Regions from separate parts of the Macrococcus epidermidis genome, predicted to be linked through region 1. Evidence: predicted binding sites of a transcription regulator. Region 1 holds the regulator's gene; each other region holds the start of a gene.

Region 1 (4,884 bases):
AACGATTGCAGATGTAGTATTTTTCAATGAACCAATAAGCGTTGAGAAAGTTATATTAATAAGTGTATTAATTATCGGTGTCATCGGTCTTAAGATGGCAACACCAGAGGAGGCAAAGTAATGTATTGGTTGATTTTAGTACTTGCCGGTATCTTTGAAATGCTAGGTGTTGTCGTGATTAATATGTATTCAAACACACATCAAAAGCGTTATGTTTTATTGCTGATATTTACATTTGCATGTAGTCTTTATTTTCTTTCCGTTGCGTTAATTGCAATTCCGATGAGTACTGCATATGCTATATGGACCGGTATTGGTGCAGTAGGTGGAGCAATTGTGGGGATTTTGTTTTACGGAGAATCGAAGAATGTATTACGTTTATTTTTTATGGGCTTAATTTTAGCAAGTACCATTGAATTGAAGTTGTTGCCTTAAAAGTAAAGTGTCACATACCGTATTTGGTGTGTGACACTTTTTTCATCTTTGCTTTAATTGTATCGGATAAATATCGGTAAACGTTGCTTCAATGACTTTTGCCATAATGTCGTAGCCGAATACATGCGGATGTAGTCCGTCATCTGTAAGTTCATTTCGTAAATAGTCGATGCCATCTTTCGTTTCAGTCATCTGTGTATAGTAATCGATAAATAATGCATCATGTTCTGTACATAGTTGTTTAATTTCGTGATTAATTATCTGAACAAGTTTTGAGCGCGTTATAAATCCTTCTAACTTAGGTCGGTTCGTTGATGTGAGTGTAGTAACTGCAATATTTATGTTATTTTCATTTGCCATCATAATCATTGCTTCAATATCTTCAAGGATTCGTGACTTAATTTGTTGCTGGTTGTTATCGCTTTGATCAACGTCGAGCGCTTTCGTATTATTAATGCCAATCGATAAGACAATCCAATCGGGTTTCAACTGGATACTATCTGCTGTAAATCGGTCGCGTACCCATTGCGTACGATCGTTTCCAATGCCACGGTTAATCATTCGCTTGCCATTGTTTAATTGCAGGTAACTTTCTATATCCCAGTAATCAGTAATTGAATCACCGATAAAGACGATTCCTACAGGGTCGTTATGATAAAGTATCACTTCATTTCTATGATTAAAGCTTTCTCTTAGTTTGTTTACAGGATGTCCTTCTTCTAACTTTGGTAAATGGATATAATTCGGTCTCATCAGTTTTCTCCTTCTGGAAAGTTATTAATTTATTAATTTTAACTTATTCATATAGTTTATTATATACCCAGAACAGTGTAATCTTATGGATTTTTAATTGTTTCGTATTCATGTATAATTAAATAATAATAAAAAAAGGGGTGATTGTCTTGAAATGTCCAAAATGTGGTTTTAATCAATCGAAGGTGATTGATTCACGACATGCAGACGATTTGACTGCAATCAGAAGACGTAGAGAATGTGAAGAATGCGGTACACGTTTTACTACTTTCGAAAGAATTGAATTACAGCCATTAATCGTCGTAAAAAAAGACGGCACAAGACAAGCATTCAACCGTGATAAAGTGTTACATGGTTTAGTCCGTGCATGTGAGAAGCGACCTGTTGCTTTTGAATCACTTGAAAAAATTACGACAGATGTTGAGACTGCTTTACGTGAAAAAGGTAAGACGGAAGTGTCTTCGGTTGATATCGGTGAATTGGTGATGGAGCATCTAATGACTTTAGATCAGGTTTCCTATGTAAGGTTTGCGTCTGTCTATAAAGAATTTAAAGATGTCGATCAGTTATTACGTACAATGAGCGGTCTATTGAACGATAAAGATAAGAAGTAGGTGTCAGCATGCAACATTATTTTACGGAATTAAATGGTACGGATCAGTTTACCGTCACGACAAACTATATAAGTACGCATCTGACTGAAGATGTTCTTAAGACACTTTATACGCCTTTAATTGGTATTGAATGTGTCGGTGTCTATCAGTTCTTAAGTCAGTTTTTAAATGACTATAACCAGGTTAGTAACGATTACACTCATTATATTTTCTTAAGTGAACTGAAGATGAATTTGAGTCATTTCGAAGTGATTCGTAAACGGCTTGAAGCAATTGGTTTACTTAAGACGTATATGAGAATAGATGATAGCAATCAGAAGTTTATCTATAAATTAATCAGTCCTGTAATGCCTGCACAATTTTTTAATGATCCTATGCTTTCTGTGTTCTTATATCAGCAGGTGGGTAAGCATCGATATCAAGTGTTAAAGAGTAGATATTTTACAAATAATATAGATTATGATGGTTATCGTGATATTTCAAGTAAATATATGGACGTATTTGGTACGCCGAAATCTCCTGAACCCGTTGTATTCGAATATAATAGTGAGATTATTAAACAAAGTGACCCGTATGGTATTCCTATTCATCATCAGACATTTGATTTTGATATGCTTGAAACATTGCTGGCACAGAATCTGATCACAAGTGAACAATTACCTAAGAAGACGCGTGATTTAATTTCTCAGCTTGCTGCATTATATGATATTGCACCTACAGAAATGCGTCAGATTATCTTGAAGTCACTTACAAGCAATCAAACGATTTCTCATGAAGCGTTACGCAAAAATGCACGTGATTTCTATAAGATAGAACACGACGGTGCACTACCAACTTTGCAGTTTCAGGAACAGTCAGATAATATAAAGCCTGAAGATAAGGAAGCGAGTACTCTACTGAACTGGTTTGAAATGCTGGATACAACGAGTCCAATCGATATGCTTACTTCATTCAGTAAATCAGAACCGACCTTAAAGCAGAAACGCATGATTGAATCTATTTTAGAACGTGAACAACTGCCATATGGTGTGTTTAATATTCTTATTCAATATGTATTGTTTACAAAGGATATGAAACTCCCGCAGGCGTATATTGAAGAGATAGCCTCAAACTGGAAGAAACAAAATTTAAAAACAAGTCAGGAAGCTTATCATTTTGTAAAATCGATGGATAAGAAACGTACTGAACGTAAAGATAAATCAAGTAGACCGAAACAATATTTACCGCCTTCTAAAGAGATGACACCTAAATGGTTAACGGAAGAACCGATAGCAAGCAATAAAGTTGATGAAAATGTCGATCTAGAAGCGGAACGTCGTAAGTTACAGCAAGAACTCAATCAATTATGGGAGGAGGATAAATGATGAAACCGATGGGCTCAATATTAAACGCTAACAGTGAAATTTTTAAGCGTATTGAAAAGATAAAAAAAGAAACGATAAAACATCCTGAAATAAGTGCGTTTATTGCTGCTAACCATGTTACCGAGCAGATGATAGATAATGATTTATCTGTCCTCCAGGAATATAAAGATTCTTCAATTATGTGCCAGGATTGTGCATCTTATGGCCAGTGTAAGAACTTTGTCCCTGGTCACACGCCTGAACTATATATTGAAAATAATCACATTAAGATCAGACATTTACCATGCCCTTCTAAGCTTGCTTATGATGAAGAACAAAAGATGAAGCAGTTTATAACGGCAATTCATATGCCAAAAGATGTCCTGAATGCAAAGCTTGCAGATATTTACCTCGATGATAAAACGAGAATAGATATTGTGAGACGTGCAGGGATGGTATGCAGAGATATCGCAAAGGGTGTCGATACGAAAGGTATGTATATTCATGGACCATTCGGTACCGGAAAATCATTTATTTTAGGTGCAATCGCAAATGAATTGAAAGAGCGACATATTTATACGACGTTAATGTACTTTCCGGAATTTATTCGAGAATTAAAATCAGGGTTTAACGATGGTACATATACAGAGCGATTAAATCGAGTAAAGAATACGCCTGTTCTAATGCTCGATGATATCGGTGCAGAAGACTTAACACCATGGGTACGTGATGAAGTGTTAGGGCCGATATTAAATTATCGTATGATGAATAATGTGCCGACATTTTTTAGCTCAAACTTTGATTTTAAAGAACTAAGTCATCATTTATCAATAACGAAACAAGGTGCAGAACAGACGAAAGCGCGACGTATTATGGAGCGTATCGAAACATTAAGTGATGAATATATGTTATCAGGGAAAAATTATCGCCGTGAAAAATAAGTTTGAAAATTACGATAATAAGTGTATAATATGTATTAACAAACAACAAAACTAAATTCGTATATATATAAATTGTAAGGATAAGATAGTCTATCATTAATTTTTAGAGAGCTGATGGTGCTGAGAATCAGTAATTAAGTTAGATTGTTACTCCCTTATTGGTATGACAACTAATCATTGTCCGGCTCAAGACCGTTATCTTATGCAGAGTTGCTGAGTGATCAGTAATTAGGGTGGTACCGCGAATTGACTTCGTCCCTTTTTGGGATGGGGTCTTTTTTGTTGTTTAAAATAAAATAAAAAAGTGAGGCGTTATGAATGAGTGAAATTAATGTTAAGTTTCCAGATGGTAATGTAAAAAGTTTTGAGGCTGGCGTTACAACTGAGGATATTGCAGGTTCAATCAGTCCTGGTTTAAAGAAGAAAGCTTTAGCAGGAAAATTTAATGGACAGATGGTAGATTTATCAACGGCACTTGAAACAGATGGAGACATCGAAATCATTACGCCTGAGTCTCCTGAAGGTATAGAAGTACTACGTCATTCAACTGCACATTTAATGGCACAAGCGTTAAAGCGTATGTATGGTAATGTGCATTTCGGTGTAGGTCCTGTTATTGAAGAAGGATTCTATTATGATGTAGATACTGAACATAAAATTTCAAGCGAAGATTTACCTGAAATTGAAAAGACAATGCGTCAAATTGTCGGTGAAAACATTAAGATTGAACGTCGTGTTGTAAGTCGTGATGAAGCTAAACAAATTTTTGCCGATGATCCATACAAACAGGAGTTAATC
Region 2 (4,884 bases), 560 kb from region 1:
ATATCATCTAACACGACTTTAAAATCACTATCATATGTTTTTAGCATCTTATCCAGCATTTGATCATCTGCAAAATAAGCTTCGGTAATTAAGCTGATTAAATCTTCTTTATTTTTAGAAGAGTAACCTTTAATCCCCAGGTTACGACATATATTTTTTAACGCTTCTTTAGATAGCGCTGATAGATACATATCAAGTGTATTGTTATTAAATTTTTCAGCTACTAATTTCTTTTTTTCTTCTTGTGCCTTGATGTCGATATTTAACTCGTTTGTCATAGTAAGTCCCCCACGGTTCTATAAGTTGTTGCTATCCTGTTTAAAAGCATTTATTTTTATTTATATTTATTCTATTTTACCAATGATTAAGTAAAAATTAAACTTTCTAATTTAACATATACATACATTTTAAATGTTTAAACAACATATTTATGATATTGTCACAATTCATTCCATCCAATATTTTGAAATGGTTGTATAATAAAGATGAGAATAATAGTAAAAATCGGGCATTCCTGCTCAATAAAATCTAAGGAGCTGTTCATATGAAAAATGTAAGTATCATCGGTGGCGGAGTATTGGGTAGCCAAGTGGCATTTCAAAGTGCATTCTTTGATTGCAATGTTGTCATGTATGCAAGAACTGAAGACTCAGTTAAACGTATTCAGGAGAAGTTAGCAAAGCTTGTACCGATTTACGGTGCTTATTTTAATAATCCCGAAAAAGCGCAAGCTGCACATGATGCCATTAAAATTTCTATGGATATGTCTGAAGTATTGGCTGATAGCGACGTAATGATTGAGTCTATCGCAGAAAACTTAGAAGCTAAACAAAAGTTGTATGAAAGCATCCAGGGTATCGCACCAGAGAAAACCATCTTCTTAACAAATTCTTCAACGATGATGCCAAGCGCTTTTCGTGATTTTACAGACCGTCCAGATCGCTTTTTAGCGTTACACTTCGCTAATTCTATCTGGCAAAATAATATCGCAGAAGTAATGAGCCACGATACAACAGATCCAAAATACAATCAAATTGTGATGGATTTTGCGAAACAGATTAACATGGTACCGATTCTAGTTAAGAAAGAACAACCTGGCTATATATTAAATTCTTTACTTGTGCCATTATTACAATCAGCTGAAATGTTACTTGCAAATGGTGTCGGTGACGTTGAAACAATTGATAGAACATGGATGATTGCAACAGGTGCTCCAGTCGGCCCATTTGCTATGTTAGATGTTATTGGTCTCACTACTGCTTACAACATCTCATTACAAGCTTCACTGAAAAACCCTCATTTACAAGGCGTCACTGATATGTTAAAAGCATATATCGATGCCGGTAAACTAGGTGTTGCAACAGGAGAGGGGTTCTATAAATATCCAAACCCTAGCTATAAAGCATCAGACTTTCTAAAAGGATAAATGTTTCACAGCCGAACATTGCGTTCGGCTTCAGATTGAAGAACAAAGAAAAAAAGCATTTGATCCGATTTTGCAAGAACAGTTAGAAAGATTTAAAAAGAAACACGGGATAAAGCCGAATGGCGATTTTAGAGAGCCTTTGATTTATCGTGAGGAAGAACAAAAATTAGCGATTTTAGGAGCAGTATCTAAAAATCATTCAAGAGGTAATGGCGAAAGAATGTACGGCGCTGAATATGGTTATAAAGTATTTATTAATGAGCGTGAAGTAGCGTTTGAAGGAAGAGTAAAAAGTAATAGCCCTGTGAAGTTCTTAGACCAGTTAAGAGCGAGTGCTAGAGAAAATAATGTATCAAATGTATTTGAAAGAAGTTTAGATGATATGAGGGCTTCAAACAAACAGAGACAAGCACAACAGAGAATGAGGTAGTTTTATGCCGTGAAAACTTTTGATATGGAGAAGACCCCTCAAGTACACTCAACGAAGTGTGCCCACAAGGGCGTTTTTTGCCCTGTGGGACATCTTTGGGGAGTTTGAGGGGTCAGAGGCTCCATGTCAAAAGGAAATTGGAATAAAATTTTAGTTATTTTCAATAATTTTAAATTTATATGCACCAGTATATTTATTACTTATTTCTAAACTATAATCTAGATTTTTTTCATGAGCTTGACTTGTTAATATTTCAATTTCTTTCCAATTGAAATATAATTGAGCTAAAACTAAAAATAGGGCTGTAATTATTATAACTAATAGTATTGTTGTTATTTCTAAAGTATAATTTTTTAAAATATGCATTTTTCCACCTCCTATTTTGAAAGGAATCTGTATGAAAATAAAATTATTATTATATTTTTCTTTAATATTAGCTTTTATATTTATATTTGTAAATATTTTCAAAGAAGATACTGATAGTAATTTGAAACAAATTACTCAGATTGAAGACAAACTCACTTTTAGAATTGTGAGTTTGTCTTCAATCTGCAGCCGAACATTGTGTTCGGCTTTTTTTGTAACTTTTCTCACACCTCATGTTCTTAAAACCAGATAGCTTCGTTGTAATTATGACATCTTTTCAAATTCACTCCTTTTTTCAACACAAACACTATATATAGTATTAATATTTAGTTGAAAACACAATATATAGTAGGTGATAAAATGTTAACAGAAACAACTGATTTGAAGGACAGCTTAGAACGTTTAATAAATAGACATCCAGAAGTCGTTCATGAGAATGCAAACAAGGATGCGAATGTCTTTAATACACTGCGTGATTTAACTGCTGGTACTGTTGCGAAATCACTCGGCCTTGATATGCTACCGAAACATGTTAAACACGCTCACTTAAACGGTGATATTCATTTCCACGATTTAGATTATCATCCTTATATGCCGATGACGAACTGCTGTTTAATTGATATTCCTAATATGCTGGCTCATGGTTTTAAGATTGGTAACGCGAAAGTTGAATCACCAAAATCGATTCAAACTGCTGCAGCTCAGATCGCACAAATTATCGCTAATGTCGCCAGCAGTCAGTATGGTGGATGCTCAGTAGATCGTATCGATGAAGTGCTAAGTCCTTATGCTGCTTTAAATGCAGAAAAACATCGTCAAACTGCACAAAAGTATGTCCTGCAAGATAAACAGCAACAATATACCCAGCAAATGACCGAAAAAGATATCGGTGATGCCATCCAGTCGCTTGAATATGAAATTAATACACTTTATACAAGTAACGGGCAAACACCGTTTGTAACTTTCGGCTTTGGATTAGGAACGGATAAGTACAGTGTTATGATTCAACGTGCAATATTAAATACGCGGATTGCAGGACTTGGGACCGATCAAACGACTGCAATATTTCCAAAGCTTGTCTTCAGTTTAAAAGACGGAGTGAATTTAAAGCAGACTGATCCAAATTATGCGATAAAACAATTGGCTATCGAATGCGCTACAAAACGCATGTATCCTGATGTATTAAATTATCAGGCGATAACAGAGATGATTGGCGATTTCAAAGCACCGATGGGTTGTCGAAGCTTCCTGAATGCTTATCAGGAAGATGGACAGTTTATCAACAATGGCCGTTTCAATCTAGGTGTCGTAACGCTTAACTTACCTCGGATTGCATTATTAAGTAATAATCCGGATACATTTATGACCATGTTGCATCAAAGATTGGATATTGTACGTGATGCTTGTCTGTTTAGAATTAATCGATTAAAAGATGCGCGCCCACAAAATGCCCCCATACTTTATCAATATGGTGCATTCGGTAAAAGACTACATGCCGACGAAGACATATCAGCTTTGTTTGATAATCGTCGTAGCACTATCAGTATCGGTTATATCGGATTATATGAAGTTGGCGCGCATTTATTTGAGAAAGACTGGGAACAGAATAAAGATGCTTATGACTTTATATTAAATATATTAAAGACGATAAAATCATACGCTGATAACTTAACCAATCAATACGATATTCAGTTCAGTGTATATGGTACACCAAGTGAATCTCTAACGGACCGCTTCTGTGCACTCGATTTTGAACGCTTTGGTCCTGTGGTAAACGTAACCGATAAAGGGTATTATACGAATTCATTTCATTATGATATCCGCAAAAATATTACCCCTTTCGAAAAAATTGATTTTGAAAAAGACTTCGCGCGTTATTCCACAGGCGGATTTATTCATTATTGCGAATACCCTTCGCTTGTCCATAACCCTGAAGCGTTAGAAGCAGTATGGGACTATGCTTATTCACGTATCGGTTATCTCGGTACGAATACTCCGATTGATCAATGTTTTGAATGTGGTTATTCCGGTGAATTTCAACCGACGGCTACAGGATATGTCTGCCCTGAGTGTGGAAACAATAATCCTGAAACGACAGATGTGGTCAAACGTACTTGCGGTTATCTCGGACAGCCTTTAAAACGTCCAATGGTAAAAGGACGTCAAATTGAAATTGCCACGCGTGTCAAACATATGTCGACAAGAGATGATTTATTATGACGTATGAAGGTATGGGATATGTTGCCAGGATAATGAATTGTGTCGTTACAGACGGAACGGGCATGCGTGTGTCTGTCTATGTATCCGGCTGTCACTTTCATTGTCCCGAGTGTTTCAATGCAAGTATCTGGTCATTTAATCATGGAGAACGCATCACAGAACAGAAAATCGAAGAGATATTAACCTTGCTCGATAAAGATTATATCAGCGGACTTTCTCTACTTGGTGGGGAACCGTTAGATAATTTAGCTGTTATTCAACCACTTATTTCAGCATTCAGAAAGAAATTCGGGAATAGAAAAGATATATGGATGTGGTCAGGATATATGATTGAGTATATTAAAAATACACCAGTGCTAGCTGAAGTTTTAAATAATATCGATGTACTTGTTGATGGTCCCTATGTCCATAGTCTATTTCAGCCAAATTTAAAGTTTCGCGG
Region 3 (4,884 bases), 1.0 Mb from region 1:
GAATAAAAGAATAGCTTTCATTCCATAATAACTAAATCTTTCCCAGAACTCAGTCAGCATTAAAGTGAATAAACCTTTAGGATGACCGAAGAAACCTGTTCTCGGCATACTGTTGACCACTTCTTCGCGCGTGTGTTGCGCCATACCATTTCCCCCTTGTTTCAAATAAAGTTGTACAAATAAAAGACGAATAGTTTATACACATAAACTATTCATATATAATACACTTATTTTAATTTTAAGACAATTCAACTTTTTGAATGGTAATCATTTTAAAAAAGGAAATTTATCTATTAGTAATTGTTTCAGGATATAGATCATGGTTCATTAATCTATAATTCGCGATCTCTTCATATTTCGTCCCTGGACGTCCGTAATTTGTATAAGGATCAATTGAAATTCCACCACGTGGCGTGAATTTTCCCCATACTTCGATGTAGTGTGGATCCATAAGATCAATTAAATCATTCATAATAATATTCATACAGTCTTCATGAAAGTCACCATGATTTCTAAAGCTGAATAAATAAAGTTTGAGAGATTTTGACTCGACCATCTTTATATTTGGGATGTAGCTGATATAGATGGCTGCAAAATCAGGTTGACCTGTAATAGGGCAAAGGCTTGTAAACTCAGGACAATTGAATTTTACGAAATAATCTCTGCCCTGGTGTTTGTTATCGAACGATTCTAAAATTGATGGATCGTATTCATAAAGATATTTATTATTTTGATTACCGAGTAATGTGATATCTTGTAGTTCTTCTTTTTGTCTGCCAGTCATTTTCTGCCTCCGATATTTTTGATTGTTCTATTATAATAGATATCTCGATATATGTAAAAAGACATATATACACCTTTAGTGAAGAGAAGTTGTTATTTATTATCATTTTTTAAATGAAATTTCAACAGAATTTTATAGAATTAAATTTCATTATTAACCTTACAAATTTTCAAGTCAATTAAATATAGTCGTATCAATGGATTAAAAAATTTGATAAAAAGTCAACATTAAAATTAATTTTTTTTGGAGTTGTTAAGATTGAAAAGCAATTTTTAAGTGCTATAATTAATCGTATATCTTGTGTGTGTGTTTCGAACGCACCACTATATCTTGTGTTAAAAAAGAAAAACAACACAAGATAATATTAAACTAAAAATAGAAAATTACGTTTCATAATACATACATTATTGGTTTGAAATGTTTCATGTATTTTTTAGTGACATTCCTTACAGTTAGGAGTGAGGCCAATGTTAATTGTATATTATTCATTAACAGGGAATGTGCGTCGTTTTATTCAAAAGTCAGGACAACCTCGTGTGATACCTCTTGAAACTGCCATGGAAGAAGGTGTGGCAGAACCATTTATCATCGTCACTGGTACTATTGGTTTTGGACAAGTTCCAGATGCAGTATCGCAATTTTTAGAAAGATATCATCTTCATTTAACGGCAGTAGTAGGAAGTGGAAACCGTAATTGGGGACAAAACTTCGCCAAAGCTGGTGATACGATTAGTGAAACATACCACGTTCCGCTTCTTATGAAGTTTGAACTTCATGGAAATAATCGAGACGTAGAATTATTTAATAAAAAGGTGGAAGAATGTTATGAAAACAGTAGAAGAGAAACAATACAATCATATTGAATTAAATAACCAGGTTACAAAGCGCCGTGAAGATGGTTTCTTTGATCTAGAGAAAGATCAGGAGGCATTAGCTGTTTATTTAGAAGAAATTCATGACTTTACAATCCATTTTGACACGCCATTAGAGCGTTTACGTTTTTTAGTAGATCAGGATTTTTACTATAATTTGTTTGAAGAATATTCGGAATTAGATTTAATGGAAATCATTAAATATGCTGAGAACATTCCTTTCCAGTTTGCAAGTTACATGTCTGCAAGTAAATTCTTTAAAGATTATGCATTAAAGACAAACGATAAGAAACAATATTTAGAGGACTATAAACAACACGTTATTATCGTTGCATTATACTTAGCAAAAGGCGATAAAGAAAAAGCAAAAGCATTAGTTTCTGCAATGATTGAACAGCGTTATCAGCCGGCGACACCGACATTTTTAAATGCAGGTCGTGCGCGTCGTGGTGAACTAGTGTCTTGTTTCTTACTTGAAGTAGATGACAGTCTAAATTCAATCAACTATATCGATTCCACAGCGAAACAATTATCTAAAATTGGTGGCGGTGTAGCGATTAACTTATCAAAGTTACGTGCACGTGGTGAAGCTATTAAAGGTATTAAAGGTGTAGCAAAAGGTGTGTTACCTGTAGCGAAAGCTTTAGAAGGTGGATTTAGCTATGCTGATCAATTAGGACAACGCCCAGGTGCTGGTGCTGTATATTTAAATATCTTCCATTATGATGTATTAGAATTTTTGGACACTAAGAAAGTAAATGCGGATGAAGATTTAAGATTATCAACAATTTCTACTGGATTAATCGTTCCATCGAAATTCTTTGAACTCGCTAAAGAAGGAAAAGAATTCTTTATGTTTGCGCCGCATACTGTAGAGCGTGAATATGGGCAAACATTAGACGATTTAGATATCGAAGTAATGTACGAAGAGCTTGTTCAAAATCCGAATGTGATGAAGAAATCAAAAGACGCACGTGAGATGTTAAACTTAATCGCCCAAACACAATTACAATCAGGGTATCCTTACTTAATGTTTAAAGATAACGCGAATAAAGTTCACGCAAATTCTAACCTCGGTCAAATTAAGATGAGTAACTTATGTACTGAAATTTTCCAGTTACAAGAAACTTCAGTGATTAATGATTATGGTACAGAAGATGAAATTAAACGTGATATTTCGTGTAACCTGGGCTCACTTAATATCGTTAATGTTATGGAATCTAAGAAATTCCAGGATTCAGTACATATCGGTATGGACGCATTAACGACAGTTAGTGATGCTGCTGATATTAAGAACGCTCCTGGTGTTGCAAAAGCAAACCGTGAACTACATTCTGTAGGGTTAGGTGTGATGAACTTACACGGTTACTTAGCAAAAAATAAAATTGGCTATGAAAGTGAAGAAGCGAAGGAATTTGCTGCAACATTCTTTATGATGATGAACTATTATTCAATTGAACGTTCAATGCAGATTGCGATGGAACGCAACGAACGTTATGCAGATTTTGAAAAATCAAACTATGCAACAGGTGAGTACTTCGTGAAATATGAAACGACTGATTATGCACCGAAATCAGATAAAGTGAAAGCTTTATTTGAAGGTATGGATGTACCGACACAAGCAGACTGGACGACATTAAAAGAAGCTGTGATGAAAAATGGTTTATTCCATGCATACCGTTTAGCGATTGCACCAACGCAAAGTATCTCATATGTTCAAAATGCAACAAGTTCAGTAATGCCGATAGTTGATCAGATTGAACGTAGAACATATGGTAATGCAGAGACATTCTATCCAATGCCATTCTTATCTCCTGAGTCTATGTGGTTCTATAAATCAGCATTCAATACGAACCAAATGAAATTGATTGATTTAATCGCAACAATTCAGGAGCACGTGGATCAAGGGATATCAACAATTTTATTTGTTAACTCTGATATTTCTACAAGAGAATTATCTAGACTTTATGTCTATGCGCATCATAAAGGGTTAAAATCTCTGTACTATACACGTAATAAATTATTAAGTGTAGAAGAATGTACAAGCTGTGCAGTGTAATATCTGTATTAATAATAAACGATAACTACAATGAATAATTAAATTATAAAGAGACCGCAAGGTCTCTTATTACTGCTTTTAAAATCACTTATACAAAGGACTGACAAAATGAAAGCTGTTAACTGGAATACACAAGAAGATATGACGAATATGTTCTGGCGTCAAAATATCTCACAAATGTGGGTAGAATCTGAATTTAAAGTATCAAAAGATATTGCAAGCTGGAAAGAACTAACTGAAGATGAGAAGTACACGTTTAATCATGCACTTGCAGGTTTAACAGGGCTAGATACGCATCAGGCAGATGATGGTATGCCGTTAATCGGATTACACACACAGGATTTACGTAAAAAGGCAGTGTACTCATTTATGGGCATGATGGAACAAATTCATGCGAAGAGTTATTCACATATTTTTACAACATTACTACCGTCTTCTGAAACAAATGATTTATTAGACAACTGGGTAGTTAATGAACCACATCTTAAATTTAAATCCGATTTAATCGTTGGTCGTTACCATAAATTATGGGCTAAAGATGCCTCTATATATGATCAGTACATGGCACGTGTAGCATCAGTATTTCTTGAGACATTTTTATTCTATAGTGGGTTCTATTACCCATTATTCCTAGCTGGACAAGGGAAAATGACAACTTCAGGAGAAATTATCCGAAAAATTTTACTTGATGAATCTATTCACGGTGTGTTTACAGGTCTTGACGCACAAAGTCTGCGCAATGAATTAACAGATGATGAGAAGCTACGAGCGGATAAAGATATGTATGATATGCTTCAAAAGTTATATGCGAATGAAGAAAGCTATACAAAGATGTTGTATGATCGTGTAGGTTTAACTGAAGATGTCTTAAACTATGTACAATACAATGGGAATAAAGCTTTAGCGAATTTAGGATTCGAACCATACTTTAACGAAAAGGATTTTAATCCGATCATTGAAAATGCTTTAAATACATCGACGAAAAATCACGATTTCTTTAGTGTAAAAGGTGATGGATATGTTATAGCATTAAATGTTGAAGCTTTGACTGATGAAGATTTTGTCTTCGAAAATTAAATTAATTTGACAAGCTAATGACAAATTTTGCATTAGCTTGTTTTTTTATGCTTTGTCACAGTTTGTTCATTGAATAACAGAATGAAGTTCAT

What was found. Region 1 encodes NrdR, which represses ribonucleotide reductase genes. Its sites were predicted from a motif close to AACACNATATATNGTGTT; they were not measured.
Region 2: nrdD (anaerobic ribonucleoside-triphosphate reductase) is a predicted target of NrdR. The motif match lies at 2,526-2,543, and genes of this name have one in related genera.
Region 3: nrdI (class Ib ribonucleoside-diphosphate reductase assembly flavoprotein NrdI) is a predicted target of NrdR. The motif match lies at 1,104-1,121, and genes of this name have one in related genera.

The regions. Positions count from the first base shown of each region.
Region 1 is NZ_CP073819.1:1,721,711-1,726,594, reverse strand. It holds gene KFV12_RS09145 (DMT family transporter) at 1-121, shown strand, start outside; gene KFV12_RS09140 (DMT family transporter) at 121-435, shown strand; gene KFV12_RS09135 (SGNH/GDSL hydrolase family protein) at 478-1,188, opposite strand; gene nrdR (transcriptional regulator NrdR) at 1,338-1,802, shown strand; gene dnaB (replicative helicase loading/DNA remodeling protein DnaB) at 1,811-3,166, shown strand; gene dnaI (primosomal protein DnaI) at 3,166-4,086, shown strand; T-box leader at 4,155-4,349, shown strand; gene thrS (threonine--tRNA ligase) at 4,405-4,884, shown strand, end outside.
Region 2 is NZ_CP073819.1:2,284,703-2,289,586, forward strand. It holds gene KFV12_RS12190 (Rho termination factor N-terminal domain-containing protein) at 1-278, opposite strand, end outside; gene KFV12_RS12195 (3-hydroxyacyl-CoA dehydrogenase) at 545-1,426, shown strand; gene KFV12_RS12200 (hypothetical protein) at 1,497-1,856, shown strand; gene KFV12_RS12205 (hypothetical protein) at 2,007-2,222, opposite strand; gene nrdD (anaerobic ribonucleoside-triphosphate reductase) at 2,583-4,442, shown strand; gene nrdG (anaerobic ribonucleoside-triphosphate reductase activating protein) at 4,439-4,884, shown strand, end outside.
Region 3 is NZ_CP073819.1:702,303-707,186, forward strand. It holds gene KFV12_RS03775 (peptide MFS transporter) at 1-144, opposite strand, end outside; gene queF (preQ(1) synthase) at 287-784, opposite strand; gene nrdI (class Ib ribonucleoside-diphosphate reductase assembly flavoprotein NrdI) at 1,252-1,647, shown strand; gene nrdE (class 1b ribonucleoside-diphosphate reductase subunit alpha) at 1,610-3,715, shown strand; gene nrdF (class 1b ribonucleoside-diphosphate reductase subunit beta) at 3,824-4,792, shown strand.